Regions from separate parts of the Pseudomonas sp. Z003-0.4C(8344-21) genome, predicted to be linked through region 2. Evidence: predicted binding sites of a transcription regulator. Region 2 holds the regulator's gene; each other region holds the start of a gene.
The links. The regulator FliA, encoded in region 2, starts transcription of late flagellar genes. The targets are predictions, from matches to a motif close to CTAAAGTTTNNNNNNNNNNNGCCGNTAA.
Positions count from the first base shown of each region.

Region 1: a site for FliA is predicted at 2,623-2,650, ahead of motA (flagellar motor stator protein MotA). Genes of this name have one in related genera too.
Region 3: a site for FliA is predicted at 2,957-2,984, ahead of BLU24_RS05755 (methyl-accepting chemotaxis protein). Genes of this name have one in related genera too.
Region 4: a site for FliA is predicted at 3,657-3,684, ahead of BLU24_RS07360 (flagellar protein MotY). Genes of this name have one in related genera too.

Region 1 covers NZ_LT629756.1:5,776,882-5,784,015, forward strand. Annotated here, with positions in the region: gene BLU24_RS26000 (toll/interleukin-1 receptor domain-containing protein) at 1-406, shown strand, start outside; gene motB (flagellar motor protein MotB) at 659-1,699, opposite strand; gene motA (flagellar motor stator protein MotA) at 1,703-2,554, opposite strand; gene BLU24_RS26015 (HDOD domain-containing protein) at 2,721-4,259, shown strand; gene rhdA (thiosulfate sulfurtransferase) at 4,302-5,138, shown strand; gene asd (archaetidylserine decarboxylase) at 5,135-5,995, shown strand; gene BLU24_RS26030 (molecular chaperone) at 6,063-7,134, shown strand, end outside.
Region 2 covers NZ_LT629756.1:4,634,147-4,641,280, reverse strand. Annotated here, with positions in the region: gene flhA (flagellar biosynthesis protein FlhA) at 1-1,769, shown strand, start outside; gene flhF (flagellar biosynthesis protein FlhF) at 1,781-3,121, shown strand; gene fleN (flagellar synthesis regulator FleN) at 3,238-4,068, shown strand; gene fliA (RNA polymerase sigma factor FliA) at 4,065-4,805, shown strand; gene BLU24_RS20910 (chemotaxis response regulator CheY) at 4,973-5,344, shown strand; gene BLU24_RS20905 (protein phosphatase CheZ) at 5,362-6,150, shown strand; gene BLU24_RS20900 (chemotaxis protein CheA) at 6,205-7,134, shown strand, end outside.
Region 3 covers NZ_LT629756.1:1,226,459-1,233,592, forward strand. Annotated here, with positions in the region: gene clpB (ATP-dependent chaperone ClpB) at 1-2,178, shown strand, start outside; tRNA gene BLU24_RS05735 (tRNA-Asn) at 2,477-2,552, shown strand; tRNA gene BLU24_RS05740 (tRNA-Pro) at 2,562-2,638, shown strand; tRNA gene BLU24_RS05745 (tRNA-Lys) at 2,644-2,719, shown strand; tRNA gene BLU24_RS05750 (tRNA-Pro) at 2,817-2,893, shown strand; gene BLU24_RS05755 (methyl-accepting chemotaxis protein) at 3,057-4,682, shown strand; gene BLU24_RS05760 (HvfA family oxazolone/thioamide-modified RiPP metallophore) at 4,743-5,150, opposite strand; gene BLU24_RS05765 (NAD(P)/FAD-dependent oxidoreductase) at 5,533-6,831, opposite strand; gene BLU24_RS05770 (DUF3094 family protein) at 6,895-7,068, opposite strand; gene BLU24_RS05775 (MOSC domain-containing protein) at 7,121-7,134, opposite strand, start outside.
Region 4 covers NZ_LT629756.1:1,574,178-1,581,311, reverse strand. Annotated here, with positions in the region: gene BLU24_RS07375 (response regulator transcription factor) at 1-6, opposite strand, end outside; gene BLU24_RS07370 (hypothetical protein) at 483-1,199, shown strand; gene BLU24_RS07365 (argininosuccinate synthase) at 1,329-2,546, opposite strand; gene BLU24_RS07360 (flagellar protein MotY) at 2,676-3,590, opposite strand; gene pyrC (dihydroorotase) at 3,751-4,797, shown strand; gene rnt (ribonuclease T) at 4,794-5,471, shown strand; gene BLU24_RS07345 (peroxiredoxin) at 5,546-6,148, opposite strand; gene BLU24_RS07340 (bacterioferritin-associated ferredoxin) at 6,461-6,679, shown strand; gene bfr (bacterioferritin) at 6,880-7,134, shown strand, end outside.

The DNA.
Region 1 (7,134 bases), 1.1 Mb from region 2:
CAAGACTTACCTCGACGTGCTCGACCCGGAATCGCAGACCACCGATGACATCACCGGGGTGATCACGCGCAACATCACCGAGTGCACGCATTTGCTGGCAGTGGTTTCAGAGAAGACGGCGCTGTCGTGGTGGGTGCCGTTCGAGATTGGCGAAGCGACCATCAGCAACCGACGGATTTGCTCGTTCAAGACCGGCCCGGCGGAGCTGCCGCTGTATCTGGATAAATGGCCGAAGTTGAGCACCAACAGCGATCTGGATTTTTTCATCGACGCCTATCGCGATGAAGTCATGAGCAAACGCTCGATGGCGCTGGATTCGATCAATGAATCGATCAAGGGCAGCTACAAGCGCAATGCCGAGTTCTTTCATGAACAGCTGAAGAACCGGATTCGGCGCGGGTTCTAGACCATTGTCATGCCTGAAGAGCCCCTCACCCTAGCCCTCTCCCGGAGGGAGAGGGGACTGACCGCGCCGCGCTCAAGGGGTACGCCGACCCGAGATATCACGGTCGAACTCTGGTTCTGAGATACCGGAGATCGGCTCCCTCTCCCTCGGGAGAGGGCTGGGGTGAGGGGCTGCGATCTTCGCGGCACAGTAATCCTCAAGCCGAAACAATCAGGCAAAAAAAACCGACATCACTGTCGGTTTTTTTAACAATCACTGCTTCGGCGCTGGCACCGCCCCACCCGGCTCAGCCGGCTTCGGCGCGGCATCATCAAACAGATTCAGCCGCTCACGCAGTTCATGCGCGGGCACCGGTTGCTGATCCGCCGGCAACGCGTTCGGATCAGCAGGCGCCGCCGGTGCAGCACCGTTCTGACTCTGATCCGCCGGCTTGGCAGCATCGGCACCTTGCGCACCCTCGATGGCCGCCTGGGCCTTCTTGGTCAGCACGACGATATCGATACGGCGGTTGACCGGGTTGAACGGGTTCTCGCGGTCGAACAGCGCCGACGAGGCATAACCGACCACCCGCGCCACTTGCGCATCCGGGTAGCTGCCAGCGACCAAGGCACGCCGGGCGGCGTTGGCGCGGTTGGCCGACAGCTCCCAGTTGCCGTAGTCGCCGCTGCCGATGTAAGGCTTGGCGTCGGTGTGACCGCTGATGCTGATCTTGTTCGGCACCGCTTTGATGGTGTCGGCCATCGCCAGCAGGATGTCTTCGAAGTACGGCTTCAGGCGTGCGGAACCTGAGTCGAACATCGGCCGGTTCTCGGCGTCCATGATCTGGATGCGCAAGCCGTTCGGCGTGATTTCGAAGAGAATCTGGTCCTTGAATTTCTGCAGCTGCGGGTTCTCGTCAACCTTGTTCTGCAATTCTTGCAACAACAGCTCCAGACGCTCTTTCTCGACCTGCTCGGCCATGCCTTCAACCTGCTCGGTGTCGACCGTGACCTTGTCGGGCTGCGGCTGCGACTTCACTTCCGGGTTGAGGGTGTTTTCCGGCGCCAGGGTCGGCGTGCCGCCCAGATCGATGATGTACGGCGTACCGCTTTCGGAGAAGCCGACCGGGTCCTTGAAGTAACCGGCGATGGCGATTTTCTGCTCCGGCGTCGCCGTGGACAGCAGCCACAGCACCAGGAAGAACGCCATCATCGCGGTGGCGAAGTCGGCGAAGGCAATTTTCCACGCCCCGCCGTGGTGCCCGCCGGCAATGCGCTTGACGCGCTTGACTATGATCGGCTGATTATTTTCCATTTCTTAACGACCGCGAACGGCTTGTTCCAGCTCGGCAAAGCTTGGACGGTGGGCCGGATACAGAACCTTGCGACCGAACTCGACCGCCAGCGACGGCGGCATGCCGGAAGCGGAGGCCACCAGCGAGGCCTTGATGGCTTCGTAGACGTTGAGTTCTTCCTTGGCATCGTGAGCCAGCGAGTGCGCCAGCGGGCCGAAGAAACCGTACGCCGCGAGAATACCGAAGAACGTACCGACGAGCGCCGCACCGACGTGCAGACCGATCGACGCCTGGTCGCCCTCGCCCAGCGAGGCCATGGTCACCACGATACCGAGTACCGCCGCGACGATACCGAAACCGGGCATGCCGTCGGCGATGCCGTTGACCGCGTGGGAGGGGTGTTCGAGGTCTTCTTTGAGGCTGTACAGCTCCATGTCGAACAGGCCTTCCAGTTCGTGCGGAGCCATGTTGCCGGAGGACATGATGCGCAGGTAATCGCAGACGAACGCCGTCATGCGCTCATCCTTGAGCACCGCCGGGTACTTGGCGAAGATCGGGCTCGCGGCGGCATCTTCGATGTCGCCTTCGATCGCCATCATGCCTTCGCGGCGGCTCTTGTTGAGGATCTCGTAGATCAGCCCGAGCACTTCAAGATAGAAGGTGTGGGTGAAACGCGAACCGAACATGCTCAGGGATTTCTTGAGCACGTGCATCGTCATATAACCAGGGTTGGCCTGGAGGAATGCGCCGAGGGCCGCACCGCCGATGATCATCACCTCGAAGGGCTGGATCAGGGCGGCAATCTTGCCGTGGGAGAGCACGTATCCGCCGAGCACGCTCGCGAATACGACGATGATGCCGATAATTTTAGCCATAGGTAGAAGGTACTTGTTTAAGTCGGGTTCAAGGTCATATTCGGAAGTTAAAAAATCTCTTCTTCTACTTATCGGCAAAACTGCGCCAGACTATAGCCAGTTCAGGCGAAAAGCCAATTTAGCCCATGCCGGGCGCGTCTACAGTCAGTGAAGATCCCGTCCAGACATGGCTAATGAAACGAACGTCCCACACGCAAAACCGACCACCCTCGACGGCTGGGTCAAGCTGCTCGACAGCGTCCGTCTGCCCGTCCCGCAAGCGGCGCACGACAAAGTCTGCCGGGCGATCCGCGACAATCGCAGCTCGTTGCGTGACATCGCCGATCTTATGCAGGACAGCCCGGCGCTGGCCTTGAGCATCCTGCGTGAGGCCAATCGTCACACCCACGGCACCATGGCCACGCCGGCGGAAAATCTCGAGGTCGCCATCAACCGCCTCGGCCTTGCTCGTACCGAAGAACTGCTCGCACGCCTGCCCGCCGAACCACAGATGCAGATTCCCAAGGCCCTGCGCCAGTTGCAGCTGATCAGTCAGCACGCGACGCAACAGGCCAACGGTTTTTTTGCCAGTCGCCTGGCGCGGCTGTGGCAGGACATCCATTGGGGCAGCCTGCTGTTTCTCTCGCCGCTGTGGCCGCTGGCCTTGACCTTTCCGCAACTGCTTGAGGAATGGGAGCTGCGGGTGATTCATAAACGCGAACCGGCGCACCTCGTCGAAAGGCAATTGTTTGGCGTACGCCTGCTGAAAATTGCCGATGCGCTGGTCGAGGCCTGGCGTCTGCCGATCTGGGTCCAGCAAGGCTATAAACTGCTGCTCAACGAACAGCGTGAACTGGTGCAGGTGCTGCGTATCGCCCGCGACAGCGAACATCCGTTGCGCCAGCAAAACCGCCTCGACGATGACCCGACCCTGCGCCGCTGGCTCAATCAGCCGGCCAATACCGTGCTGCTGGCCAATGGGCTGGCGCTGTCGGCGCATCAGGCCTGGGACAGTCCGCACAGCGAACGCTGGCAGTACCTGACCAGCCTTTACCTGCAGATGTCCATGGACGAGGTGCAACAGCAGTTGCACCAGCAAGCGGCGAACAGCGCGCGGCAGCACGCCATGCCGGATTTGTGGCACCCGGCAGTTGCGCTGCTCTGGCCGTGGGGCACGCGACGCTTGCCCGAAGGCATGCTGCCCGCGGCAGCACCGTCGTCGGACGACCTCGGCCAGTGGCGTCGGCAATGCGCCGAACTGCTCGCCGAACCCAGCCGTTTCACCAACGCCATGAGCCTGACCGTCGCCGCACGCAATGCGCTGGTGGCCAGCGGCATGCGCCGGGTGATGATTCTGATGGCCGACCGCACGCACTCGACGCTGCGCGTGCAGCAAACTGCCGGCCTGCCGAAGGAGGCCGGCGCGCTGAGTTTCGTCGTCAGTCAAAGCAAAGTGCTGCAACGCCTGCTGACGCAACAGGCGCAGGTGCGGATCACCCCGGAAAACAATGCGCAGTTTTCCGCGCTGTTGCCAGCGAGCCTGCGCACGCTGTTCCGTGGCGAACATCTATTCCTGCGCTCACTGGTCAACAATGGCCGAGTGATCATGATCGTCGTCGCCGACCAGGGCGGCGGGCCATTCGCCGACATCACCGTGCAAGCCTTCGCCAAGACTGCGCAGTGCATCGAAAAAGCCCTGCACAGCTTTAGCAGCCGTGGCCGATGAGGCTGCGCTACAATCCTCCCCTTTGTGCTCTGGAGACCTCGCATGTCTGACTTCTCTGGCTTGCCGCTCGTCATCGAGCCGAGCGACCTGCTCCCGCGGCTCGAGTCCCCGGAACTGATCCTGGTGGACCTGACCAGCCCTGCGCGCTACACCGAGGGTCACCTGCCCGGCGCACGTTTTGTCGACCCGAAACGCACCCAGTTCGGCCAGCCGCCAGCGCCGGGCCTGCTGCCGGCGAAAGCCGACCTGGAAGCATTGTTCGGTGAGCTCGGCCATCGCCCGGATGCGGTGTACGTGGTGTATGACGACGAGGGCGGCGGCTGGGCCGGGCGCTTCATCTGGTTGCTCGATGTCATCGGCCACGACAAATACCACTATATAGACGGCGGCCTGCCGGCATGGCTGGCCGACGGTCTGCCGATGTCGATTCAGGTACCGCCAGCCGTCGGTGGCCCGGTGGCGCTGACCCTGCATGAAGGGCCGACGGCCACTCGCGAATACCTGCAAAGCCGCCTCGGCGCTGCCGATCTGGCGATCTGGGATGCGCGCGGCCCGCTGGAGTATTCCGGTGAAAAAGTCCTCGCGGCCAAGGGCGGACACATTCCCGGTGCGGTCAATTTCGAATGGACTGCCGGCATGGACAAGGCGCGCCAGTTGCGCATCCGCACCGACATGCCGCAGATCCTCGAACAGCTCGGCATCAGCAAAGACAAAGAAATCATTACCCACTGCCAGACCCATCACCGGTCGGGCTTCACGTATCTGGTGGCCAAGTCCCTCGGTTATCCGCGGGTCAAGGGCTACGCCGGTTCCTGGGGCGAATGGGGCAACCACCCCGACACGCCTGTCGAGATTCAAGCTTCCAAGGAAAATCAATGAAAGAGCGTCTGTTTATCCTCAGCCAGTACCTGCTGCCGCATCACCTGCTGTCGCGCCTGGCCGGCTGTATTGCCGAGTGCCGCGTGCGTTGGTTCAAGAATGCCTTCACCCAATGGTTCGCCAAGCGCTATCAGGTGGACATGTCGCAAGCGCTGGTCGAAGACCTGACCGCGTACGAACACTTCAACGCCTTCTTCACCCGCGCCCTGAAAGACGGCGCGCGTCCGCTGGACCCAACCCCGGGCGCGATCCTCAGCCCGGCCGACGGTGCGGTCAGCCAGCTCGGCCCGATCGAGCACGGTCGCGTGTTCCAGGCCAAGGGCCACAGTTTCAGCGTGCTGGAGCTGCTCGGCGGTGACGCGGCCAACGCAGCGCCGTTCATGGGCGGCGACTTCGCCACCATTTACCTGTCGCCGAAGGATTACCACCGCGTGCACATGCCGCTGGCCGGTACTCTGCGTGAAATGGTCTACATCCCGGGGCGGATCTTCTCGGTCAACCAGACCACCGCCGAAAATGTGCCGGAACTGTTCGCCCGCAACGAGCGTGTAGCGTGCATTTTCGACACTGAACGCGGGCCGATGGCCGTCGTCCTGGTCGGCGCGATGATCGTTGCGTCGATCGAAACCGTCTGGGCCGGCCTGGTCACGCCGCCGAAGCGCGAACTGAAAACCTTCCGCTACGACGAAGCCGCGCGTGCGCCTATTTATCTGGAAAAAGGCGCGGAACTTGGGCGCTTCAAGCTCGGTTCGACCGCCATTGTGCTGTTTGGCCCGGATCAAGTGAAATGGGCCGAAGAGCTGGTGGCCGGTTCGCCAGTGCAAATGGGCCAGGGTCTGGCACTGCCAAAAGCCTGATTCGAGCGCAGCGGGTGCAGCATTGCGCTGCTCCCGCACCCCGCCATTTGCTGCTATGGTTTTTGGCATGAGCCAGACCAATTCCCCACTCCGGCTGCGTGCCCCGACTCCAAGTCAGCCGCGCCTGTCATTTTGCGAAGCGAACCCGCGCGACCTCAAGCGCTGGATCGCCAGCCTGCCCAAAGCCAACATCGGCGAAACCGCGCGCCAGTTGTATCAGGGCCTTGGCGAACTGAACCAACTGCTCACGCCCAGCGACAACCGCCTCGCCTTGCTCGAATTGCTGCGGCCCGAGGTGTATTTCGTCTGTCAGCATCTGGAGCGGCACTTTCTGCATCAGGCGATCATGCTCGACGAGCGTTCGCGCAAGATCAGCAATCTGTGCCAGGCCCTGCAAGGCCATCTGGCGATCGGCTATATACAGATCGTCCTGCGCATTGCGACGAAGTACCGCAAGGAGCGCGCAGCCCTGGTCAGCACCGCCCTGCAACGGGCCGCGCATGCCTTGAAAGGCCAACTGCTGCGCGCCACCCAGCTGTACAGCGCGCCGCCGGAGCAGCTGTGGTTTGAACTGCATCAGCTCTATCGCAGCGCGGTTGACCTGCATTTGCAACACCGACGCGTGCGCGACGATTTGGCCAGCCTCACGCCTGAACTGAGCCCGGAACAGACCTACATCGCCGCGCTGCTGCTGGGCAGCGCCCGGTGCAATCAGTTGCGCCAGAATCAGATTGCACGGCTGGGCGAAGCGCTGGAGCCGTGGAGTGCGCTGCTCAAGTTGCAGCCCGCCGGGCCGGACACCGGTCTGTTTGCGATCAGCGCCGAACTGGATGTCGGCCCGCGTTACCGCAGCATGTTTCGCAGCGAGCAGCGCAGCAGCCTGCTCAGCTTCGATCCGCAACCACTGGTGAGCGCCATCGAGGCGCAGCTGAATCAGCCAACGGCCGCGGCACTGCCGATCCCTGCCGGGCTCAGCCTCGATACTCTGCAACATTTGCACGCCACCTGGGGCCAGACCGCCGAGCGCAGCTTTCAACGCACCGCCGGCCAGGGCAATCTGACCGTATGCGTAGGCATGAGCGCGCTGCACTTCTATCTCGGTGGCGGACGCACCTTCAGCGAACTGCTCAAGCACCCCG
Region 2 (7,134 bases):
GTAACTACGTGGTCGGTATCGTGGTGTTCGCGATCCTGATGATCATCAACTTCGTCGTGGTGACCAAGGGTGCCGGGCGGATTTCCGAGGTGAGCGCGCGCTTCACCCTCGATGCGATGCCCGGCAAACAAATGGCGATTGACGCCGACCTCAACGCCGGCCTGATCGACCAGAATCAAGCCAAGTCGCGCCGTCAGGAAGTCGCCCAGGAGGCGGAGTTCTACGGTTCGATGGACGGTGCCAGCAAGTTCGTCCGCGGTGACGCCATCGCCGGCCTGCTGATTCTGTTCATCAACCTCATCGGCGGCATGGCCGTGGGTATCTTCCAGCACGGCATGAGTTTCGGCGATGCGGGCAAGGTTTACGCCTTGCTGACCATCGGTGACGGTTTGGTGGCGCAATTGCCATCACTGTTGTTATCAACAGCGGCGGCGATCATGGTGACCCGTGCTTCCGGCTCGGAAGACATGGGCAAGCAGATCAACCGGCAGATGTTCGCCTCGCCGAAAGCGCTGGCCGTGGCCGCAGGTTTGATGGCGGTGATGGGCCTGGTGCCGGGCATGCCGCATTTCTCTTTCCTGAGCATGGCCGCGCTGGCCGCTGGCGGCGCCTACCTGTTCTGGAAAAAGCAGAACGTCGCCAAGGTCGTGGCGCTGGAAGAGGTCAAGCGTCAGCAGGAACTGCTGCCGTCGCCTGCCCGCGCCATGGAAACCAAGGAACTGGGCTGGGACGACGTCACGCCGATCGACATGATCGGCCTGGAAGTCGGCTACCGCCTGATTCCGCTGGTGGACCGCAATCAGGGTGGGCAGTTGCTGGCGCGGATCAAGGGCGTGCGCAAGAAGCTCTCGCAGGATCTGGGCTTCCTGATGCCGACCGTGCACATCCGTGACAACCTCGATCTGGCGCCGAGTGCTTATCGCCTGACGCTGATGGGCGTGATCCTGGCGGAGGCCGAGATCTACCCGGATCGCGAGCTGGCGATCAACCCGGGCCAGGTCTACGGCTCGCTCAACGGTATCAACGCCAAAGATCCGGCTTTTGGTCTGGAGGCGGTGTGGATCGAAATCAGCCAGCGCGCCCAGGCGCAATCGCTTGGCTACACCGTGGTCGACGCCAGCACCGTGGTTGCGACGCACTTGAACCAGATTCTGTACAAGCACTCCAGTGAGCTGATCGGCCACGAAGAAGTCCAGCAACTCATGCAATTGCTGGCCAAGAGCTCGCCGAAACTGGCTGAAGAGTTGGTGCCGGGTGTGGTTTCGCTGTCGCAGTTGCTCAAAGTGCTGCAGGCGTTGCTTGCCGAACACGTGCCGGTGCGCGATATCCGCAGCATCGCCGAAGCCATCGCCAACAACGCCGCCAAGAGTCAAGATACCGCCGCGCTGGTGGCTGCCGTGCGGGTCGGCGTATCCCGTGCAATCGTCCAAAGCATTGTAGGCACTGAGTCCGAGCTGCCTGTGATCACATTGGAACCAAGGTTGGAACAGATATTGCTCAATAGTCTGCAGAAGGCAGGACAAGGCTCGGAAGAGGGCGTTCTGCTGGAGCCAAGCATGGCCGAGAAGCTGCAACGTTCGTTGATCGAAGCGGCGCAGCGTCAGGAAATGCAAGGTCAGCCGGTGATCCTGTTGGTTGCCGGCCCGATCCGCGCGATGCTCTCGCGCTTCGGCCGCCTCGCCGTCCCCGGACTGCATGTGCTGGCCTACCAGGAAATACCGGACAACAAGCAAGTGACCATCGTTGCGACAGTAGGGCCCAACGGCTGAGGTAGTGGTTTATGCAAGTTAAGCGTTTTTTCGCCGCCGATATGCGTCAGGCCATGAAGCTGGTTCGCGATGAGCTGGGCGCTGATGCCGCCATCATCGGTAACCGCCGCATTGCCGGCGGCGTCGAGTTGACGGCAGCACTGGATTACAAATTGTCGGCGCTGGCGCCACGGGTTCCGAACATGGAACTCGAGGACGAGCTGCGCAAGACCCAGTCGCGCATCGTCACCGCACAGGCCGAATTGAGCCTGCGTGGCGAAGCCGACGGCAACACCAATCAGCAGTTGTTCGCCGGGCTGCCGTTGACGGCCGGCCTGCCGCTGACCGCTGCCGAACCGTTGACCGAGCCGACCTACGCTGCACCGGCGCGTCCGGCCGCAGCGCCTGCGCAGGCTTCGGCGGGCGTCGATCCGCGTGCGCTGGATTCGATGCGTTTTGAGTTGAACAGCCTGCGCGAACTGATGGAAGTGCAGCTCGGCACGCTGGCGTGGAATCAGCTGCAGGGCAGCCGCCCGGCGCAAGCCAATCTGTATCGCCGTCTGCAGCGCATCGGCCTGTCCGGCCCGCTGTCGCGTGATCTGCTGTCGATGATCACCGATATCGAAGAGCCGCGTCAGGCCTGGCGCATGTTGCTCGCGCATCTGGCGCGGATGATTGCCGTACCGGAAGTCGAGCCGCTGGAAGAGGGCGGTGTGATTGCGATGGTCGGCCCGGCGGGCATGGGCAAGACCACCACGCTGGCCAAGCTGGCGGCGCGTTATGTGCTCAAGTACGGCGCGCAGAATGTGGCGCTGGTGAGCATGGACAGCTTCCGCATCGGTGCGCAGGAACAACTCAAGACCCTGGGGCGCATTCTCAATGTGCCGGTGACCCACGTCGATCCGGGCCAGTCGCTGGTGCAGGCGCTCGATCCGCTGCTGCGCAAGCGCGTGGTGCTGATCGATACCGCCGGCCTGCAGGCCAGCGATCCGGCGCTGCGCATGCAGCTGGAAAGTCTGGCCGGGCGGGGCATTCGCTCAAAAAATTATCTGGTCCTGGCAACCACCAGCCAGAAACAGGTTCTAACCGCCGCTTATCATAGTTACAAGCGTTGCGGGCTGGCCGGCTGCATTCTGACTAAACTGGATGAAACAGCCAGTCTTGGTGAAGTGTTGAGCCTGGCGATCAGTCATGAATTGCCGGTCGCGTACCTGACCGATGGCCCACGGATTCCGGATGATCTGCATCTGCCGCGCCGTCATCAACTGGTCAGCCGCGCCGTCAGCGTGCAAATGCAGGAAGAACCCAGCGAAGAAGCCATGGCTGACATGTTCGCTGATATCTATCACAGCCCGACCAAGCAGGTTGGCTGAGGTAATCATGAACAGTTTTTGTACCTACATCGATGGTCTGCCACGCATTGTTCCGATCCGGAACGCGCAGCCAGTAATGTGGCCTCCGTCTATGCAAGACAAGGTAAAGAAATAACATGGGCAGCATGCATCCCGTACAGGTGATCGCGGTGACCGGCGGCAAAGGTGGCGTCGGCAAGACTAACGTGTCAGTGAACTTGTCGCTGGCGCTGGCAGAGCTTGGCCGTCGGGTCATGCTGCTGGACGCCGACCTCGGTCTGGCGAACGTCGACGTTCTGCTGGGGCTGACCCCCAAACGCACGCTGGCCGACGTGATCGAAGGCCGCTGTGAACTGCGCGACGTGCTGTTGCAGGGCCCGGGCGGGATTCGCATCGTGCCGGCGGCGTCCGGCACGCAGAGCATGGTCCACCTGAGCCCGGCGCAGCACGCCGGCCTGATTCAGGCGTTCAGCGACATCGGCGACAATCTCGACGTGCTGGTGATCGACACCGCTGCGGGCATTGGTGACTCGGTGGTCAGTTTCGTCCGCGCCGCGCAGGAAGTGTTGCTGGTGGTGTGTGACGAGCCGACCTCGATCACCGACGCCTACGCACTGATCAAATTGCTCAACCGCGATTACGGCATGAACCGCTTCCGCGTCCTCGCCAACATGGCGCAGAGCCCGCAGGAAGGGCGCAACCTGTTCGCCAAGTTGACCAAGGTCACGGACCGTTTCCTTGACGTCGCCCTACAATACGTAGGCGCCGTCCCGTATGACGAAAGCGTGCGCAAGGCCGTGCAGAAACAACGCGCCGTCTACGAAGCCTTTCCACGCTCCAAGTGCGCCCTGGCCTTCAAGGCCATCGCGCAGAAGGTCGACACGTGGCCGTTGCCGGCCAACCCGCGCGGCCACCTGGAGTTTTTCGTCGAGCGTCTCGTGCAGCAAACCGCAGGGCCTGTGATATGACCGCCAGTGGCATGAATCTTTACAAGAAGTCGGCGCGTGACGCGCAGTACGAGTTGATCGAGCGTTACGCGCCACTGGTCAAGCGCATTGCCTATCACTTGCTGGCACGTTTGCCGGCCAGTGTGCAGGTCGAAGACCTGATCCAGGCCGGTATGATCGGCCTGCTCGAAGTGTCGACCAAATACGACGCCAGCAAGGGCGCCAGTTTCGAAACGTACGCGGGCATTCGAATCCGCGGCGCGATGCTCGATGAAGTGCGCAAAGGGGATTGGGCGCCACGCTCGGTCCACCGCAATACCCGGATGGTCAGCGACGCAATTCGCTCGATTGAAGCTAAAACCGGCCGTGACGCTAAAGATCACGAGGTTGCGGCCGAACTCCAATTGAGTCTCGACGATTATTACGGGATTCTGAATGACACTTTGGGCAGCCGCCTGTTCAGTTTCGACGACCTCTTGCAGGACGGCGAACACGAAGGGCTGCACGAGGATGGCGCCAGTGCTCATATGGAGCCGTCACGCGATCTGGAAGATGAACGCTTCCAGACGGCGCTGGCGGACGCGATTGCCAATTTGCCGGAGCGTGAGCGACTGGTGTTGGCGCTGTACTATGACGAAGAGCTGAACCTCAAGGAGATCGGTGAAGTCCTTGGCGTCAGTGAATCGCGGGTCAGCCAGTTACACAGCCAGTGCGCGGCCCGTTTGCGGGGGCGTTTGGGGGAGTGGCGAGCGCGCTGAAGGCAGTGTGGGGACACTGCGAAACGAGGCTGGTGCGGTGATGAGCGGCGCCGGTCTCGATCCGTTGTGCTCCAGACAAACTTTAAGTGCTGCGCCGATTGATTGAAGTGGCGCGTCCAGGTGCTGGGCGCGTTTAAGACTGCTTGGAGGTCGAATTGAACAAAGACATGAAAATCCTCATCGTTGATGACTTCTCAACGATGCGGCGGATCATCAAGAACCTGCTGCGCGATCTTGGGTTCACCAACACCGTCGAGGCCGACGATGGCACCACTGCCATTCCGGTGCTCAACAGCGGCAGCATCGACTTTCTGGTAACGGACTGGAACATGCCGGGCATGACCGGTATCGACCTGCTGCGCCACGTGCGCGCCGATGAAAAACTCAAGCACCTGCCAGTGTTGATGGTGACCGCTGAAGCCAAGCGTGAGCAGATCATCGAAGCCGCTCAGGCCGGTGTGAACGGCTACGTGGTCAAACCTTTCACGGCTCAGGCGTTGAAAGACAAAATCGAGAAGATTTTCGAACGCATCGGCTGAGAACGCGCGGGGGAGCTATGGAGCATAACGAATCTTCACAGGGCGATTTTGAATCGACCCTGAAAAAACACGCGGTCGAACTGGTCGAGAGCCTTGAAAAAGGCAGGTTCGGCGACGCGGTGCAACTGATCCATGAGCTCAATCAGACCCGTGACCGTGGCCTGTATCAGGAAGTGGGCAAGCTCACGCGTGAACTGCACAGTGCGATCGTCAATTTCCAGATCGATCCGCACATGCCGCAGGCCGAGGAAGTGTCGCAAATCACCGACGCCACCGAACGCCTGGGCTATGTGGTCAAGCTGACGGAAGCCGCGGCCAACCGCACCATGGATCTGGTGGAAAGCGCCACGCCAGTGGTCAACAGTCTGGCCGATGAAGCCCAGACGTTGAGCGCCGATTGGGGTCGCTTCATGCGTCGCGAGGTCGGGGCTGAAGAGTTCCGCGAGCTGGCGCGCCGGGTCGACGGTTTTCTGTCACGCAGCAGCACGGACAACCGTGCGGTGTCGAGCAATCTCAACGACATCCTGCTGGCCCAGGATTACCAGGACCTCACCGGTCAGGTGATCAAGCGCGTGACCCAACTGGTCACCGAAGTCGAAAGCAATCTGCTCAAACTCGTCCTCATGGCCAGTCAGGTCGACCGCTTTGCGGGCATCGAACATGACCGTGCCGCGATGCTTGCCGAAAAAGATCCACAAAAACATCTCTCGCAGGGTGAAGGTCCGCAGATTCATGCCGATAAACGAGAAGACGTTGTGTCCGGTCAGGACGATGTGGACGATTTGTTATCCAGCCTTGGATTCTAGATTTTCGGAATTTCGGGTTTTTTGGGTTTTTAGACCTGTAGGAGCACCCCATTAATGAGCTTCGGCGCCGATGAAGAGATCCTTCAGGATTTCCTGGTTGAGGCCGGCGAGATTCTTGAGCAACTGTCCGAACAACTGGTCGAGCTGGAAAGCCGCCCGGATGACGCAGACCTGCTCAACGCAATTTTTCGCGGTTTCCACACTGTAAAAGGGGGCGCCGGCTTCCTTCAGCTCAATGAGCTGGTGGAGTGCTGTCACATCGCCGAAAACGTGTTCGACATCCTCCGTAAGGGTGAGCGTCGCGTTGATGCAGAACTGATGGACGTCGTGCTCGAAGCACTGGACGCGGTGAACAGCATGTTCAGCGAAGTCCGCGAGCGTGCACCGATCACCGCCGCCACGCCAGAACTGCTGGCCGCGCTGGCGCGTCTGGCCGAGCCGCAAAGCGCCGACGAAGCCCCAGCTTCGCCAGTGGCTGAGATGATCGAGGAACTGGTCGTCGAAGGCGACGCATCCGGCGACATCACCGATAACGAATTCGAGCAGTTGCTGGACTCGCTGAACGCCGTCAAGGCCGAAGCCGAAGCCCCGGCCGCTGCGGCCCCTGCGCCGGCCGCCGATGTGCCGGCCAGCGATGAAATCACCGACGCCGAGTTCGAGTCGTTGCTCGATCAGTTGCACGGCAAAGGTCAGTTTGCGGCTGACGCAGTCGCACCGACCGCCGCGGCTCCTGCCGCACCGGCCAAAGGCGACAGCTCCGACATCACCGACGACGAATTCGAAGCTCTGCTTGATCAGCTGCACGGCAAGGGCAACTTCGCCGTCGATGCGCTGGAATCGGCGATCGCTTCGGCCCCGGCTGCACCTGCTGCACCGGCCGCCGCCGCAGCCGGCAGCGACCTGATCAGCGACCACGAATTCGAATCGCTGCTCGACGAATTGCACGGCAAAGGCAAGTTTGACGCCAGCGCCGCGACGGCTGGC
Region 3 (7,134 bases), 2.7 Mb from region 2:
GGCGTGAGCAAGAAAGCTCTGGAAAACGCAATCAACAACCTGCGTGGCGGCGAAGCAGTCAACGACGCCAATCACGAGGAGTCGCGTCAGGCGCTGGATAAATACACCGTCGACCTGACCAAGCGTGCCGAAGACGGCAAGCTCGATCCGGTGATCGGCCGTGACGACGAAATCCGCCGTACCATTCAGGTTCTGCAACGTCGCACCAAGAACAACCCGGTGCTGATCGGTGAGCCAGGCGTGGGTAAAACTGCCATCGCCGAAGGTCTGGCCCAGCGCATCATCAACGGCGAAGTGCCGGACGGCCTCAAGGGCAAGCGTCTGCTGTCGCTGGACATGGGCGCGCTGATTGCCGGTGCCAAGTACCGCGGTGAGTTCGAAGAACGCCTCAAAGGCTTGCTCAATGAGCTGTCGAAACAGGAAGGGCAGATCATTCTGTTCATCGACGAACTGCACACCATGGTCGGCGCCGGTAAAGGCGAAGGCTCGATGGATGCCGGCAACATGCTCAAGCCTGCGCTGGCCCGTGGCGAGCTGCACTGCGTCGGCGCGACCACGCTCAACGAGTACCGCCAATATATAGAGAAGGACGCGGCGCTCGAGCGGCGTTTCCAGAAAGTGCTGGTGGATGAACCGAGCGAAGAAGACACCATCGCGATTCTGCGCGGCCTCAAAGAGCGTTACGAGGTCCACCATAAAGTCGCGATCACCGATGGCGCGATTATCGCCGCGGCCAAGCTCAGCCATCGCTACATTACTGATCGGCAACTGCCGGACAAGGCCATCGACCTCATCGACGAGGCCGCCAGCCGCATCCGCATGGAAATCGACTCCAAGCCGGAAGTGCTCGATCGTCTGGAGCGGCGCCTGATTCAGCTGAAAGTCGAATCCCAGGCGCTGAAGAAAGAAAGCGACGACGCAGCGAAGAAACGCCTGGAAAAACTCCAGGAAGAAATCGAGCGCCACGAGCGTGAGTATTCCGATCTGGAAGAAATCTGGAACTCGGAAAAAGCCGAAGTGCAGGGTTCTGCACAGATCCAGCAGAAGATCGAGCAATCGCGTCAGGAACTGGAAGCGGCCCGGCGCAAAGGCGATCTGAACCGCATGGCCGAGTTGCAATACGGTGTGATCCCGGATCTGGAGCGCAGCCTGCAAATGGTCGACCAGCACGGCAAGAGCGAAAACCAGTTGCTGCGCAGCAAGGTCACTGAAGAAGAGATCGCCGAAGTCGTGTCGAAATGGACCGGCATCCCGGTGTCGAAAATGCTCGAAGGCGAGCGCGACAAGCTGATGAAGATGGAAAGCCTGTTGCACAAACGCGTGATCGGTCAGGAAGAAGCAGTCGTGGCCGTGGCCAACGCGGTACGCCGTTCGCGCGCCGGGCTGTCTGACCCGAATCGTCCGAGCGGTTCGTTCATGTTCCTCGGCCCGACCGGTGTCGGTAAAACCGAGCTGTGCAAGGCGCTGGCCGAATTCCTCTTCGACACTGAAGAGGCGATGGTGCGTATCGACATGTCCGAGTTCATGGAGAAACATTCCGTGGCTCGTCTGATCGGCGCGCCACCGGGCTACGTTGGCTATGAAGAGGGCGGTTATCTGACCGAAGCAGTGCGGCGCAAGCCTTACTCGGTGATCCTGATGGACGAAGTCGAGAAGGCGCACCCGGATGTATTCAACATCCTGCTGCAAGTGCTCGAGGATGGGCGCCTGACCGACAGCCATGGCCGTACGGTGGATTTCCGCAACACGGTGATCGTGATGACCTCGAACCTTGGCTCGATGCAGATCCAGGAACTGGTCGGTGATCGTGAAGCGCAGCGTGCAGCAGTGATGGACGCGCTGACGTCGCACTTCCGTCCGGAGTTCATCAACCGCGTCGACGAAGTGGTGATCTTCGAGCCGCTGGCGCGTGATCAGATCGCGGGCATTACCGAGATCCAGCTGGGCCGTCTGCGCAGCCGTCTGGCCGAGCGCGAGTTGAAGCTGGAATTGAGCCCGGAGGCGATGGACAAGCTGATTGCCGTCGGTTACGACCCGGTCTATGGCGCACGGCCATTGAAGCGTGCGATTCAGCGCTGGATCGAAAACCCGCTGGCACAGTTGATCCTTTCCGGTCACTTCATGCCAGGCGACACCGCAACCGGCACCGTCGAGAACGAGGAAATCGTTTTCAACTGATGCCATGCGGCAAGGAAAAAACCGAGGCCCCACATTGTGGGGCCTTTTTTTTCGTTAGGCTGTTGAACTCAAAGGAAAAGGCTTGTAAAGTGCGCCCCGCAGTCAGTCACCGGCAGCGTTTCAACTCACTGGGTTGAAAACTGAAATAAGTTGCAAATCATTAACTTGAAAGCAATTTAGGGGGTTGACAGAGGTGCTCTAGGTTGTAGAATAGCGCGCCTCAGACACACGAACGCAGCGATGCGAAAACGGTGTCGAGAAGCTTCAGGTTTCACCGTTGTAAATTGAAATATGTAGTTCCGTGATAGCTCAGTCGGTAGAGCAAATGACTGTTAATCATTGGGTCCCAGGTTCGAGTCCTGGTCACGGAGCCAATTTCAAACCGGGGTATAGCGCAGTCCGGTAGCGCGCCTGCTTTGGGAGCAGGATGTCAGGAGTTCGAATCCCCTTACCCCGACCATTTTTGGGTCGTTAGCTCAGTTGGTAGAGCAGTTGGCTTTTAACCAATTGGTCGTAGGTTCGAATCCCACACGACCCACCATTTTTGAAACCAGTTAGCGCTGGGATCGAATCTTAAGATCAGAGGCCAAAAGCGCTGATCGAAGAAGGCGATCTTTGAAAGGTCGCCTTTTTTTTACCGGGGTATAGCGCAGTCCGGTAGCGCGCCTGCTTTGGGAGCAGGATGTCAGGAGTTCGAATCCCCTTACCCCGACCATATTGAAAATCCTCGTATCGAAAGATACGGGGATTTTTTTTGGCTGCTGAAAAGGCAAATCCCTTCAAGTCGTCATACAACCGGCCGATAGCCCGCTAACACGAGGGGACTGCCATGGCTTCGCCCCTCGCATCTGGCCAATACAAGAATAAGGGCGTTCGTCATGTTGCTTCGTCAGTTGAATATTGCTCCGCGGGCTGCCTTTGGCTTTGCCCTGATCGCGGTATTGGTGGCCTTGCTGGGCGTATTCGCCCTCGGGCAGATGTCGAGCATTCGCGACAGTGAAGTCGCCGTGGAGACTCAGTGGCTGCCCAGCATTCGCGGCGGCGATGAGATCCGCGAGCTGATGCTGCGTATCCGTACCATCTCCTTGCGCATGGCGCTGGACGAAGATCCGAAGAACATCCCGACCTACCGCGGCCAGATGGACACCCGCGACAAAGAGCTCAGCGAGAAAATCACCGCCTACGACAATCTGGTCACCACGCCAGAGGGCCAGCAGCTCTATGACCAGTTCAAGCAGACCTTTGCCGCGTACCGCACCGGGATTGCCCAATCGTTCACCCTGGCCGAACAGGGCAAGCGCGACGAGCTGACCAAACTGCTGCTCGTCGACATGAAAACCGTGGTCGATGGCTCGGGCAAACAACTTAATGACCTGGCGGATCTGTTCGCCAAACAGGTCGCGCTGGAAAGCCAGAAGTCAGCCGCCCATTACGCCACGTCGCGCACCATCGTCAGCGTGTTCATCGCACTGGCGGCGCTTGCGACCGTGGCGCTTGCCATGCTGCTGACACGCAGCATCGTGCTACCGCTGAGCAGTGCAGTCAGCGCCGCTGAAAGCGTGGCGAAGGGCGATCTGACCCGTCCTATCGAGACTCAGGGCAATGACGAAGTCAGCCGTTTGCTCAAGGCACTGGCGACCATGCAGCAGAACCTGCGCGAGACCTTGCAGGGCATCAGCGGCTCGGCCACGCAACTGGCCTCCGCTGCCGACGAACTCAACGCAGTGACGCTCGACAGCTCCCAGGGCCTGCAACAGCAGAACAATGAAATCGAACAGGCGGCCACCGCGGTCAACGAAATGACCACGGCAGTGGAGGAGGTCGCGCGCAACGCCGTTTCGACCAGTGACGCCACTCGCCAATCCAGCGATTCGGCGCAACTGGGGCAGGAGCGGGTCAGCGAGACTGCCAGCGCCATCAGTGCCCTGGCCGCTGATGTGCAGCACACCGGCGAGTTGGTGCAATCGTTGGCCAATCAGTCCCAGGACATCGGCAAGGTGCTCGACGTGATTCGCGCGATTGCCGAGCAGACCAACCTGTTGGCGCTCAACGCGGCGATTGAAGCGGCGCGGGCGGGCGAAAGCGGGCGCGGTTTTGCCGTGGTCGCCGATGAGGTGCGCGCGCTGGCCCATCGCACCCAGCAATCGACCCAGGAAATCGAGCAGATGGTGCAGGGCATGCGCAACGGCTCGAGTCTGGCGCTGGAGTCGATGCAGGCCAGTGCGGCGCGTGCAAATACCACGCTGAGCATGGCGGCGCGCGCCGGTGAAGCGTTGCAGACGATCACCGCGTCAGTGCACGAGATTCACGAGCGTAATCTGGTCATCGCCAGCGCTGCCGAGGAACAGGCGCAGGTGGCGCGGGAAGTGGATCGCAATCTGGTCAACATTCGTGATTTGTCGGTACGCTCCGCGGCAGGTGCCGACCAGACCAGCGCCTCCAGCCACGAATTGTCGAAACTGGCCAACGCCCTGCAAGGCATGGTGCGGCGCTTTCAGTTGTAAGTGCCAGATATGAAAAAGCCGCGCTTTTCTTTAAAAAGCGCGGCTTGATTGCCTGCTGAATCAGGCGCCGTCTTGATCCTTCAGATGCTCGAACAGGCCTTTGGGCATCTTCTTGCCATTGGCTTCGAAGTTGGCCTTCACGTTGTTGTAGGCCTCTTGCTCGTCGATGAAACCGTCATGGTTGGTGTCGATCTTGTCGAAGTCGGACTTCGGCGCGACCTTGATGAACTCCGCACGGGACACCTTGCCGTCACCGTCGCTGTCGGTCTTGGCCATCGAAGCATCGCCGCATTTACCTTCACCGCATTTGCCTTCCGGCGCTTTCACCGAAGTTTCCGCGGAGGCGACCATGTAGCCCTGTGCCAAGGGCTGGGCAGCAAACACTGAACCGGACAACATCAGCCCACCGGCGAGCGCGGCGCCGAACAGGCCAATGGATTTTTTACCGAGGGTCGAAGTACGCGACATTGACATTCTCCTGGCTGCACAGCGCAGCCACACGTTAAGGACGAAGCCCTGAGCAGGTGCGCTCGGGTGTGGCCATTAAGCGGTGGCGGTGTATCGCGACTGTGTCGTGGCGCGCGGGGTTTGTAAGAGAAAGTGAGATATGCCTAGGGGGATACATTACGAGACAGAAATGCAGGGCAAATGTAGGAGTGAGCCTGCTCGCGATAGCGGTGCGTCAGTCAAATCGACTTGGCTGATTCACCGCTATCGCGAGCAGGCTCACTCCTACAATGGTCGGCGTGTAGCCCCGACTCCGAGCCAGGCACAAAAAAGTGTGGGAGCCAGCAGGCTGGCTCCCAAAGCAGAGGTGTACTGGGTCAGGATTTGCCTTCCCAGGCCTTGATCAATGCAGCTTCAGACGCGGCTCGGTACCGCGGCCGATCTTGCTGCCCAGCATCAGCATCGCCGTGCGAAACGGTCCGTACAACGCCATCTGGTGCATGCGGTACAACGATACGTAAAACATCCGCGCCAGCCAGCCTTCGAGCATCACGCTGCCCGTCAGATTGCCCATCAGGTTACCCACCGCCGAAAAACGCGACAGCGAGATCAGCGAGCCGTAGTCGGTGTATTTGTACTCCGGCAGGGTCTTGCCTTCGATGCGCAGCTTCAGCGACTTGGCCAGCAGCGAGGCCTGCTGGTGTGCCGCTTGGGCCCGTGGCGGTACGTTGCGATCGCTTCCCGGTTGCGGGCATGCGGCGCAATCACCGAAAGCGAAGATGTTTTCGTCGCGGGTGGTCTGCAGGGTCGGCAGCACTTGCAGCTGATTAATGCGGTTGGTTTCCAGACCGTCGATGTCCTTGAGGAAACCCGGTGCGCGAATACCCGCCGCCCAGACTTTCAGGCTGGCCTTGATCTGGTTGCCGTCGGCGGTGATCAGGCTGTCGGCAGTCACTTCGCTGACCGAAGCATTGGTCAGCACATTGACCCCGAGTTTTTCCAGGGTCTTGTGCACCGGCCCGCTGATGCGTTCCGGCAGCGCGGGCAACACCCGTGGGCCGGCCTCGATCAAGGTGATGTGCATGTTTTCCGGTTTGATCCGGTCCAGACCATAGGCCGCCAGTTCATGCGCAGCGTTGTGCAGCTCGGCCGCCAGTTCGACGCCGGTGGCGCCGGCACCGACGATGGCCACGCTGATCTGCTCGACCACATCGGTTTGCCCGGCGTGCGCACGCAGATAGTGGTTGAGCAGTTGCTGGTGAAAGCGCTCGGCCTGCTTGCGGGTGTCGAGGAACAGGCAGTGCTGCGCCGCGCCCTGAGTGCCGAAATCGTTGGTGGTGCTGCCGACGCTGATCACCAGCGAGTCGTAGGGCACTTCACGCGCCGGGACCAGTTCGATGCCGTTTTCGTCGTAGGTGGCCGCCAGCTGGATTTTCTTCTGCGCCCGATCAAGCCCGCTCATTCGCCCGAGCTGGAACTCGAAGTGATTCCATTTCGCCTGGGCGACATAGTTGAGTTCGTCTTCGGAAGAGTTCAGCGACCCGGCGGCCACTTCGTGCAGCAGCGGTTTCCAGATGTGGGTGAGGTTGGCGTCGACCAGCATCACGCTGGCGGTGCCGCGCTTGCCCAGGGTCTTACCCAGACGGGTAGCCAACTCCAGACCGCCGGCGCCGCCGCCGACAATGACAATACGATGGGACATAGGGATAACTCGCAAGGTTTTTAAAGGAAATCGGTGCGGTTACCCAAGCGAGCGCGAAGCTGCTCATAGCGTCAGGTAACTGATGAATCGGCTCAACAGGCCAAGACCAATGGTCACTGCCAGCACCAGCACCAGGAGCATCCACGGCCGGAAAGGTCGGCGCTCGACTCGGTGTTGGGACAGTTGCAGGTACTCTTCGACATGCTTTTGGTCTTCGGGTTTCAGGCGGCTGGTCATATTGGCCTCGTCAGGTAGACGTTGCTGAATGGGCACACGCTACAGCGGTTTTTTATCCGGGGTTGA
Region 4 (7,134 bases), 3.1 Mb from region 2:
ATTCATGGGCAAGTCCAGTTTCGCTGTTCGAATTTTTAGAGCACGCACAATATCCCACTCACTTGCTCCATGGCATGCCAGGGTTGACATGCACTTGCATCGAGAGACATGCCCTACAGCGATCGCGGATTATTCCTACAAAAAAACGATAACTTCCTAATCACCCATCACTTTTACTGTTTGGCCTACGAAGAAGTTTCACCTTTAATTTTGTTTCAGGGTACGTCGTACAGAACTGACAGCAGGACTCATCGCGATCTGTTTCTGCGCTCAAACGACGATTCAAGCCGCAGAATCCGCCCCCTGAAACATATGCTTTAACGATTGGACATATGCAGAACCCAGTGTTTCTCCGGCATACAAAACCCTCAAGAATATAAACACTTGAAACAAGATATTTGTACCCAACACAATATTTTTTCTATAAACATGAGCTCTTGGAACCCAACTAAAAATTCAACCAACACATAAAGAGTACACACATGATAAAACTCAAAAACAAGATCGCAAACCCAATGACGGTAATCGCCATATTTGCAGCCATCTCGGAAACATCCGCGGCGGTTTCCCTGCCATTTCTGGACAACGAAGACAGGGAGATATACGTGTGGTTCCTGATAAGCTTTCCTTTTTATTTACTGTTTCTTTTCTTTATCACTTTGAACTTCAATTACCGCTCCCTCTATTCACCTTCAGACTTTGATAAAGACAAGAGTTTTCTTAAAGTGATAGATAACAATGAACGCGACAACAAGCGCAGCGCATCATCCACGGAGCCCTGCGTTCAAGGTACATTCGGGCTATCCAGTTGTATCGTCTCAAGCGAGTCTGGCAGTGTAGAGCGCAAAGATTCGTGCAAAGTCCACAATGCGGCCGACCCGCCGACGGACAGCAATGCAAAATCCAGTCAGATCGTTCAGCACAACATACAACTGCCGGCGTTTGTCAGTCATTTGCATCTGATCGATGCACGGAATGTCGATGCAGCGAAGGAACTGGCGACGATTCTGAATAACATCCGCAACCTCGATCGCAAGACATCACGAGTGATCGTATTTCTTTCCAGTCACGTATCGGATGTCTTGCTTACCCAACATGCGCTGCTGCAAGCCAGGCAGATCAAGAAAGGCTCCGGCAAAACGCTCTGTATCGTCTACAACCTCTGCTCACACGCGGTGACGCGTCTGGGAAGAGTTTGAAAACGAACCACTGCCACGCACCGGTGCCTGGAAAAATGCTCAGTCGGAGCCATCACCCATTGATGCAAAAAGGGCGACCCTGTCTCGAAGACAAGGCCGCCCTTTTTGTTGTGCGTCCGCCTGTGATGCCTAGAACAGCTTGCGGCCCTTGTTGGCAGCAATGCGCATGCGCAGTGCGTTGAGCTTGATGAAGCCCGCCGCGTCGGCCTGGTTGTAAGCGCCACCGTCTTCTTCAAAGGTCGCGATGTTGGAATCGAACAGCGAATCGTCGGACTTGCGGCCAGTGACGATCACGTTGCCTTTGTACAACTTCAGGCGCACAACGCCGTTCACGTTGACCTGCGAAGCGTCGATCATCTGTTGCAGCATCAGACGCTCAGGGCTCCACCAGTAGCCGGTGTAGATCAGGCTGGCGTATTTCGGCATCAGCTCGTCTTTCAAGTGAGCAACTTCGCGGTCCAGCGTGATCGATTCGATGGCGCGGTGCGCGCGCAGCATGATGGTGCCGCCCGGGGTTTCGTAGCAGCCACGGGACTTCATGCCGACATAGCGGTTTTCGACGATGTCGAGACGGCCGATACCGTGAGCACCACCGATCTTGTTCAGCGTCGCCAGCACGGTGGCCGGAGTCATTTCAACGCCGTCCAGCGCAACGATGTCGCCGTTACGGTAGGTCAGTTCCAGGTATTGCGCTTTGTCAGGAGCGTTCTCCGGGGAGACCGTCCATTTCCACATGTCTTCTTCGTGCTCGGTCCAGGTATCTTCCAGCACACCGCCTTCGTAGGAAATGTGCAGCAGGTTGGCGTCCATCGAGTACGGGGATTTTTTCTTGCCGTGACGCTCGATCGGGATCGCGTGCTTCTCGGCGTAGTCCATCAGCTTCTCGCGCGACAGCAAGTCCCACTCGCGCCAAGGGGCGATCACTTTTACGCCTGGCTTGAGCGCGTAGGCACCCAGTTCGAAACGTACCTGGTCGTTGCCCTTGCCGGTCGCGCCGTGGGAAATGGCGTCGGCACCGGTTTCGTTGGCAATTTCAATCAGACGCTTGGCGATCAGCGGACGTGCGATGGAAGTACCCAGCAGGTACTCGCCTTCGTAAACGGTGTTGGCGCGGAACATCGGGAAGACGAAATCGCGCACGAACTCTTCGCGCAGGTCGTCGATGTAGATTTCTTTGACGCCCATGGCCTGGGCCTTGGCGCGGGCCGGCTCGACCTCTTCGCCTTGACCGAGATCGGCGGTGAAGGTCACCACTTCACAGTTGTAAGTATCCTGCAGCCACTTGAGGATCACCGAAGTGTCCAGGCCGCCGGAATACGCCAGAACGACCTTGTTTACGTCCGCCATGCCATCACTCCACGGGGTTCTACGGAAAGCCGGGGAGTCTACCGCTCCAACGCGATAATTTACAGAGGCGCGACAGCTTAAGACGACAAAGCGACAGAATCTGTCGAGAGCGCGACGATGACCGGCGAGTCAGGAAGTCGTTGCAGCCGTGGCTGGCGTACTCGCTTGCGGCGCCGGCGCCGGGGCTGTCGTCGGTGCGACGCGCGCCAGTTTCACGTTGACGCGACGGTTCTTCGCACGGTTGGCTTTGTTGGTGTTCGGCACGATCGGATACTGCTCGCCGTGAAAACGCACAGTGATCTGCGACTCCTGAATGCCATTGGCCTTGAAGAAGTCGACCACCGCCAGCGCTCGGCGGCGCGACAGCTCACGATTGGTCAGGCGATTGCCGCTGTTGTCCGAGTGGCCGTCGAGTTCGATGTGGTTCACCGTCGGATCAGCCTTCATGTATTCGAGCATCACTTGCAGTTTGGCTTTGGCAGCCGGGTCGAGATCAACACCCTCGCCGGGAAAGCCGATCTGTGATTGCTTGATCTGGTCGAAATTCTGCGGCAGCAGCTTCGCCACACAGGTCTGATAATCGTTGAATGCCTTGCTGAACTTGACCGGCAGCAGGCGCACTTCCGACACCCGACCATCACCCGATGCGCGGCGCACGACCGGGCTGCGACCATCCAGCAGCCCGCTGATCAGCCCGCCAGCCTGCGACTGCGAACTGTTGAACAGGACATTGCCGCTGCCCAGCCGAACGCTGCCCAGATTGATGTCGCCACGCCCCGGCTGCCAGGGTGCAGCGGCCGCCAGCAAGGTCGCCGAACCGCCGCCGAGCATGGCGTTGTAGGCGTTGAGGCGGAAGATCGCCTGCTCGCCGGCCTTGCGCACAAACTCGCCCGAACCGAAATCGGTGATCGGTTGGGTCAGACGGCACTCGAACTTGTCGCCGGCGACCGTCCACTCAATGTTCTCCAGACGGGTCTGGTAGGTGAGCGCCATCGCAGGGAGGCTGGCAAACACACTGAGCAAGGCTAGATAACGCTGGCGCACGGGAGGCTCCATTGGCTTGTGAAACACAAACACCGATTCACACAATGTTTACGGCATACCTTCGGGATATCGGACGCTTGCTGCAAAACTTGATAGCGAGTGCCTGCAAGAGTCTTTTCCGGTAGCATTCGCCTCAGTTTGACCCGCCTGGAAGCCCCCCATGTCCGACCGCCTGACCCTGCTGCGTCCCGACGACTGGCATATTCATCTTCGCGATGGTGCCGTGTTGACCAATACCGTTGCCGATGTGGCTCGCACCTTCGGGCGCGCGATCATCATGCCGAACCTGGTGCCACCGGTGCGCAACGCCGCTGAAGCCGACGGCTATCGCCAGCGGATCCTCGCTGCCCGCCCGGCCGGCAGTCGCTTTGAGCCGCTGATGGTGCTGTACCTCACCGACCGCACCCAACCGGAAGAAATTCGTCAGGCCAAGGCCAGCGGTTTTGTGTACGCCGCCAAGCTGTACCCGGCCGGTGCGACCACCAACTCCGATTCCGGCGTGACCAGCATCGACAAGATTTTCCCGGCGCTGGAAGCCATGGCCGACTTCGGCATGCCGCTGCTGATCCACGGTGAAGTCACCCGTGGCGACGTCGATGTGTTCGACCGCGAGAAGATTTTCATCGATGAGCACATGCGCCGGGTCGTTGAGCGGTTCCCGACGCTGAAAGTGGTGTTCGAACACATCACCACCGGCGACGCCGTGCAGTTCGTCAACGAGGCCTCGGCCAACGTCGGCGCGACCATCACTGCGCATCACCTGCTGTACAACCGCAACCACATGCTGGTGGGCGGGATTCGCCCCCACTTTTATTGCCTGCCGATCCTCAAGCGCAATACGCATCAGGAAGCCTTGCTCGATGCCGCCACCAGCGGCAGCGCGAAGTTTTTCCTCGGCACCGACTCGGCACCGCACGCCCAGCACGCCAAGGAAGCCGCCTGCGGCTGCGCCGGCTGCTACACCGCGTACGCCGCCATCGAGATGTACGCCGAAGCGTTCGAACAACGTAACGCGCTGGACAAGCTTGAAGCCTTCGCCAGCCTCAACGGCCCGCGCTTCTATGGCCTGCCGACGAACACCGATCGCATCACCCTGGTTCGTCAAGAATGGACCGCCCCGACCAGCCTGCCTTTCGGCGAGCTGACCGTTATCCCGCTGCGCGCCGGTGAAAAACTGCGCTGGCGCCTGCTGGAGGAACACGCGTGAGTGAAGAGCATTTCGACGACGAACTGGACGGTCAAAATGGCGGCGGCGGTTCCCGTCATCCGATGGCAGCACGATTTCGCGGCTACCTGCCGGTAGTCGTCGACGTAGAAACCGGTGGCTTCAACGCGGCCACCGATGCCTTGCTGGAGATTGCCGCGACCACCATCGCCATGGATGAAAAGGGGTTTGTGTACCCGGATCACACCTACTTCTTCCGCGTCGAGCCGTTCGAAGGCGCGAACGTCGAAGCAGCGGCGCTGGAGTTCACCGGGATCAAACTCGATCACCCGCTGCGCATGGCCGTCAGCGAAGAAACCGCGCTGACCGACATCTTCCGCGGCATCCGCAAGGCGCTGAAGGCCAACGGCTGCAAGCGGGCAATTCTGGTCGGGCATAACAGCAGCTTCGATCTGGGCTTCCTCAACGCCGCGGTTGCGCGCCTGGACATGAAGCGCAACCCGTTTCACCCGTTCTCCAGCTTCGACACCGCGACGCTGGCCGGTCTTGCCTACGGTCAAACCGTGCTGGCCAAAGCCTGTCAGGCCGCCGGCATCGATTTTGATGGCCGCGAGGCGCACTCGGCACGTTACGACACCGAGAAAACCGCTGAGCTGTTCTGCGGCATCGTCAACCGCTGGAAGCAGATGGGCGGCTGGGAAGATTTCGACGATTGATCCTCATCGAATAAAACCCGAGCACAAAAAAACCGGCCACTTGGGCCGGTTTTTTTATACCTCGACGTTGCGCCTTACAGGGCAGCAGCGTTCTCGGTCAGGTAAGCCGCAACGCCTTCTGGCGAAGCGTTCATGCCTTTGTCGCCTTTCTTCCAGTTGGCAGGGCAGACTTCGCCGTGCTCTTCGTGGAATTGCAGTGCGTCGACCAGACGGATCAGCTCTTCCATGTTACGGCCCAGCGGCAGGTCGTTGATGATCTGCGAGCGGACAACGCCCTTGTCGTCGATCAGGAACGCGCCTCGGAACGCCACGCCGCCTTCGGACTCAACGTCGTAGGCCTTGGCGATGTCGTGCTTCATGTCGGCTGCCATGGTGTATTTCACCTGGCCGATGCCGCCATTGTTGACCGGGGTGTTGCGCCAGGCGTTGTGGGTGAAGTGCGAGTCGATCGACACAGCGATCACTTCCACGTTACGTGCCTTGAAATCGGCCATGCGATTGTCCAGAGCGATCAGCTCGGACGGGCAGACGAAGGTGAAGTCCAGTGGGTAGAAGAACACCAGGCCGTATTTGCCTTTGATGGCCGAGGACAGGGTGAAGCTGTCAACGATCTCGCCATTGCCGAGTACGGCCGGGACGGTGAAGTCAGGGGCTTGTTTGCCTACGAGTACGCTCATTGATATCTCCTGGTGTAAAGACTTGAAGTTCAGGGTCCGGGCCAGCCTGCCACCCTCAGGCGACAGCCCTGTGACACGAACCCTCTTCGCAAGGGACGACCATCATACACTGCGTTTTTGGCCTGTCCTCAACGGATTTTCCACGTCGGCTGTCCGTTGAGCATTTATAAGGACAGGCAAGCAACGCTCAAACACCGTTCGTCAGTCATGAGCCAAATAACGCCAAAAGCTGCCGCAAAGCACTTTGACAATCATTCTCGTTAACATTAAGATCCATCGCAATTGAGTCACAACCAGCGACGGTTCTTACTTATGTATGTTTGCCTCTGCACTGGCGTCACCGACGGACAGATCCGCGAAGCGATCTATGAAGGTTGCTGCAGCTACAAGGAAGTTCGCCAGGCGACCGGCGTCGCCAGCCAGTGCGGCAAATGTGCGTGCCTGGCCAAGGAAGTGGTTCGCGAAACCCTGACCAAGCTGCAAACCGCTCAGGCCTCGATTCCTTATCCTGCAGAATTTACTGCCGCCTGATCAGCCCAATTTCAAGGAACCGGACTTATGTCCGGTTTTTTTATGCCTGAAAATCAATCGCTTAGCGTCAAGACGCGGAACACAAACATTCTTATTCCGATTAATTTTCATATATTATTCAATAACTTAGGTTTGACACTTATAAGTGTGAAGCTCAAACTCCGCCTTATATACCGCGATTACAGGGCAGGACTCCGATCATGAAAGGCGACATTACCGTCATCCAGCATCTCAACAAGATCCTCGCCAATGAGCTGGTCGCGATCAATCAGTACTTTCTGCATGCGCGCATGTACGAAGATTGGGGTCTGAACAAGCTCGGCAAGCACGAATACAAAGAATCCATCGATGAGATGAAACACGCGGACAAGCTGATCAAGCGCATCCTGTTCCTCGAAGGCCTGCCGAACGTACAGGACCTGGGCAAGCTGCACATCGGCGAGCACACCCGCGAA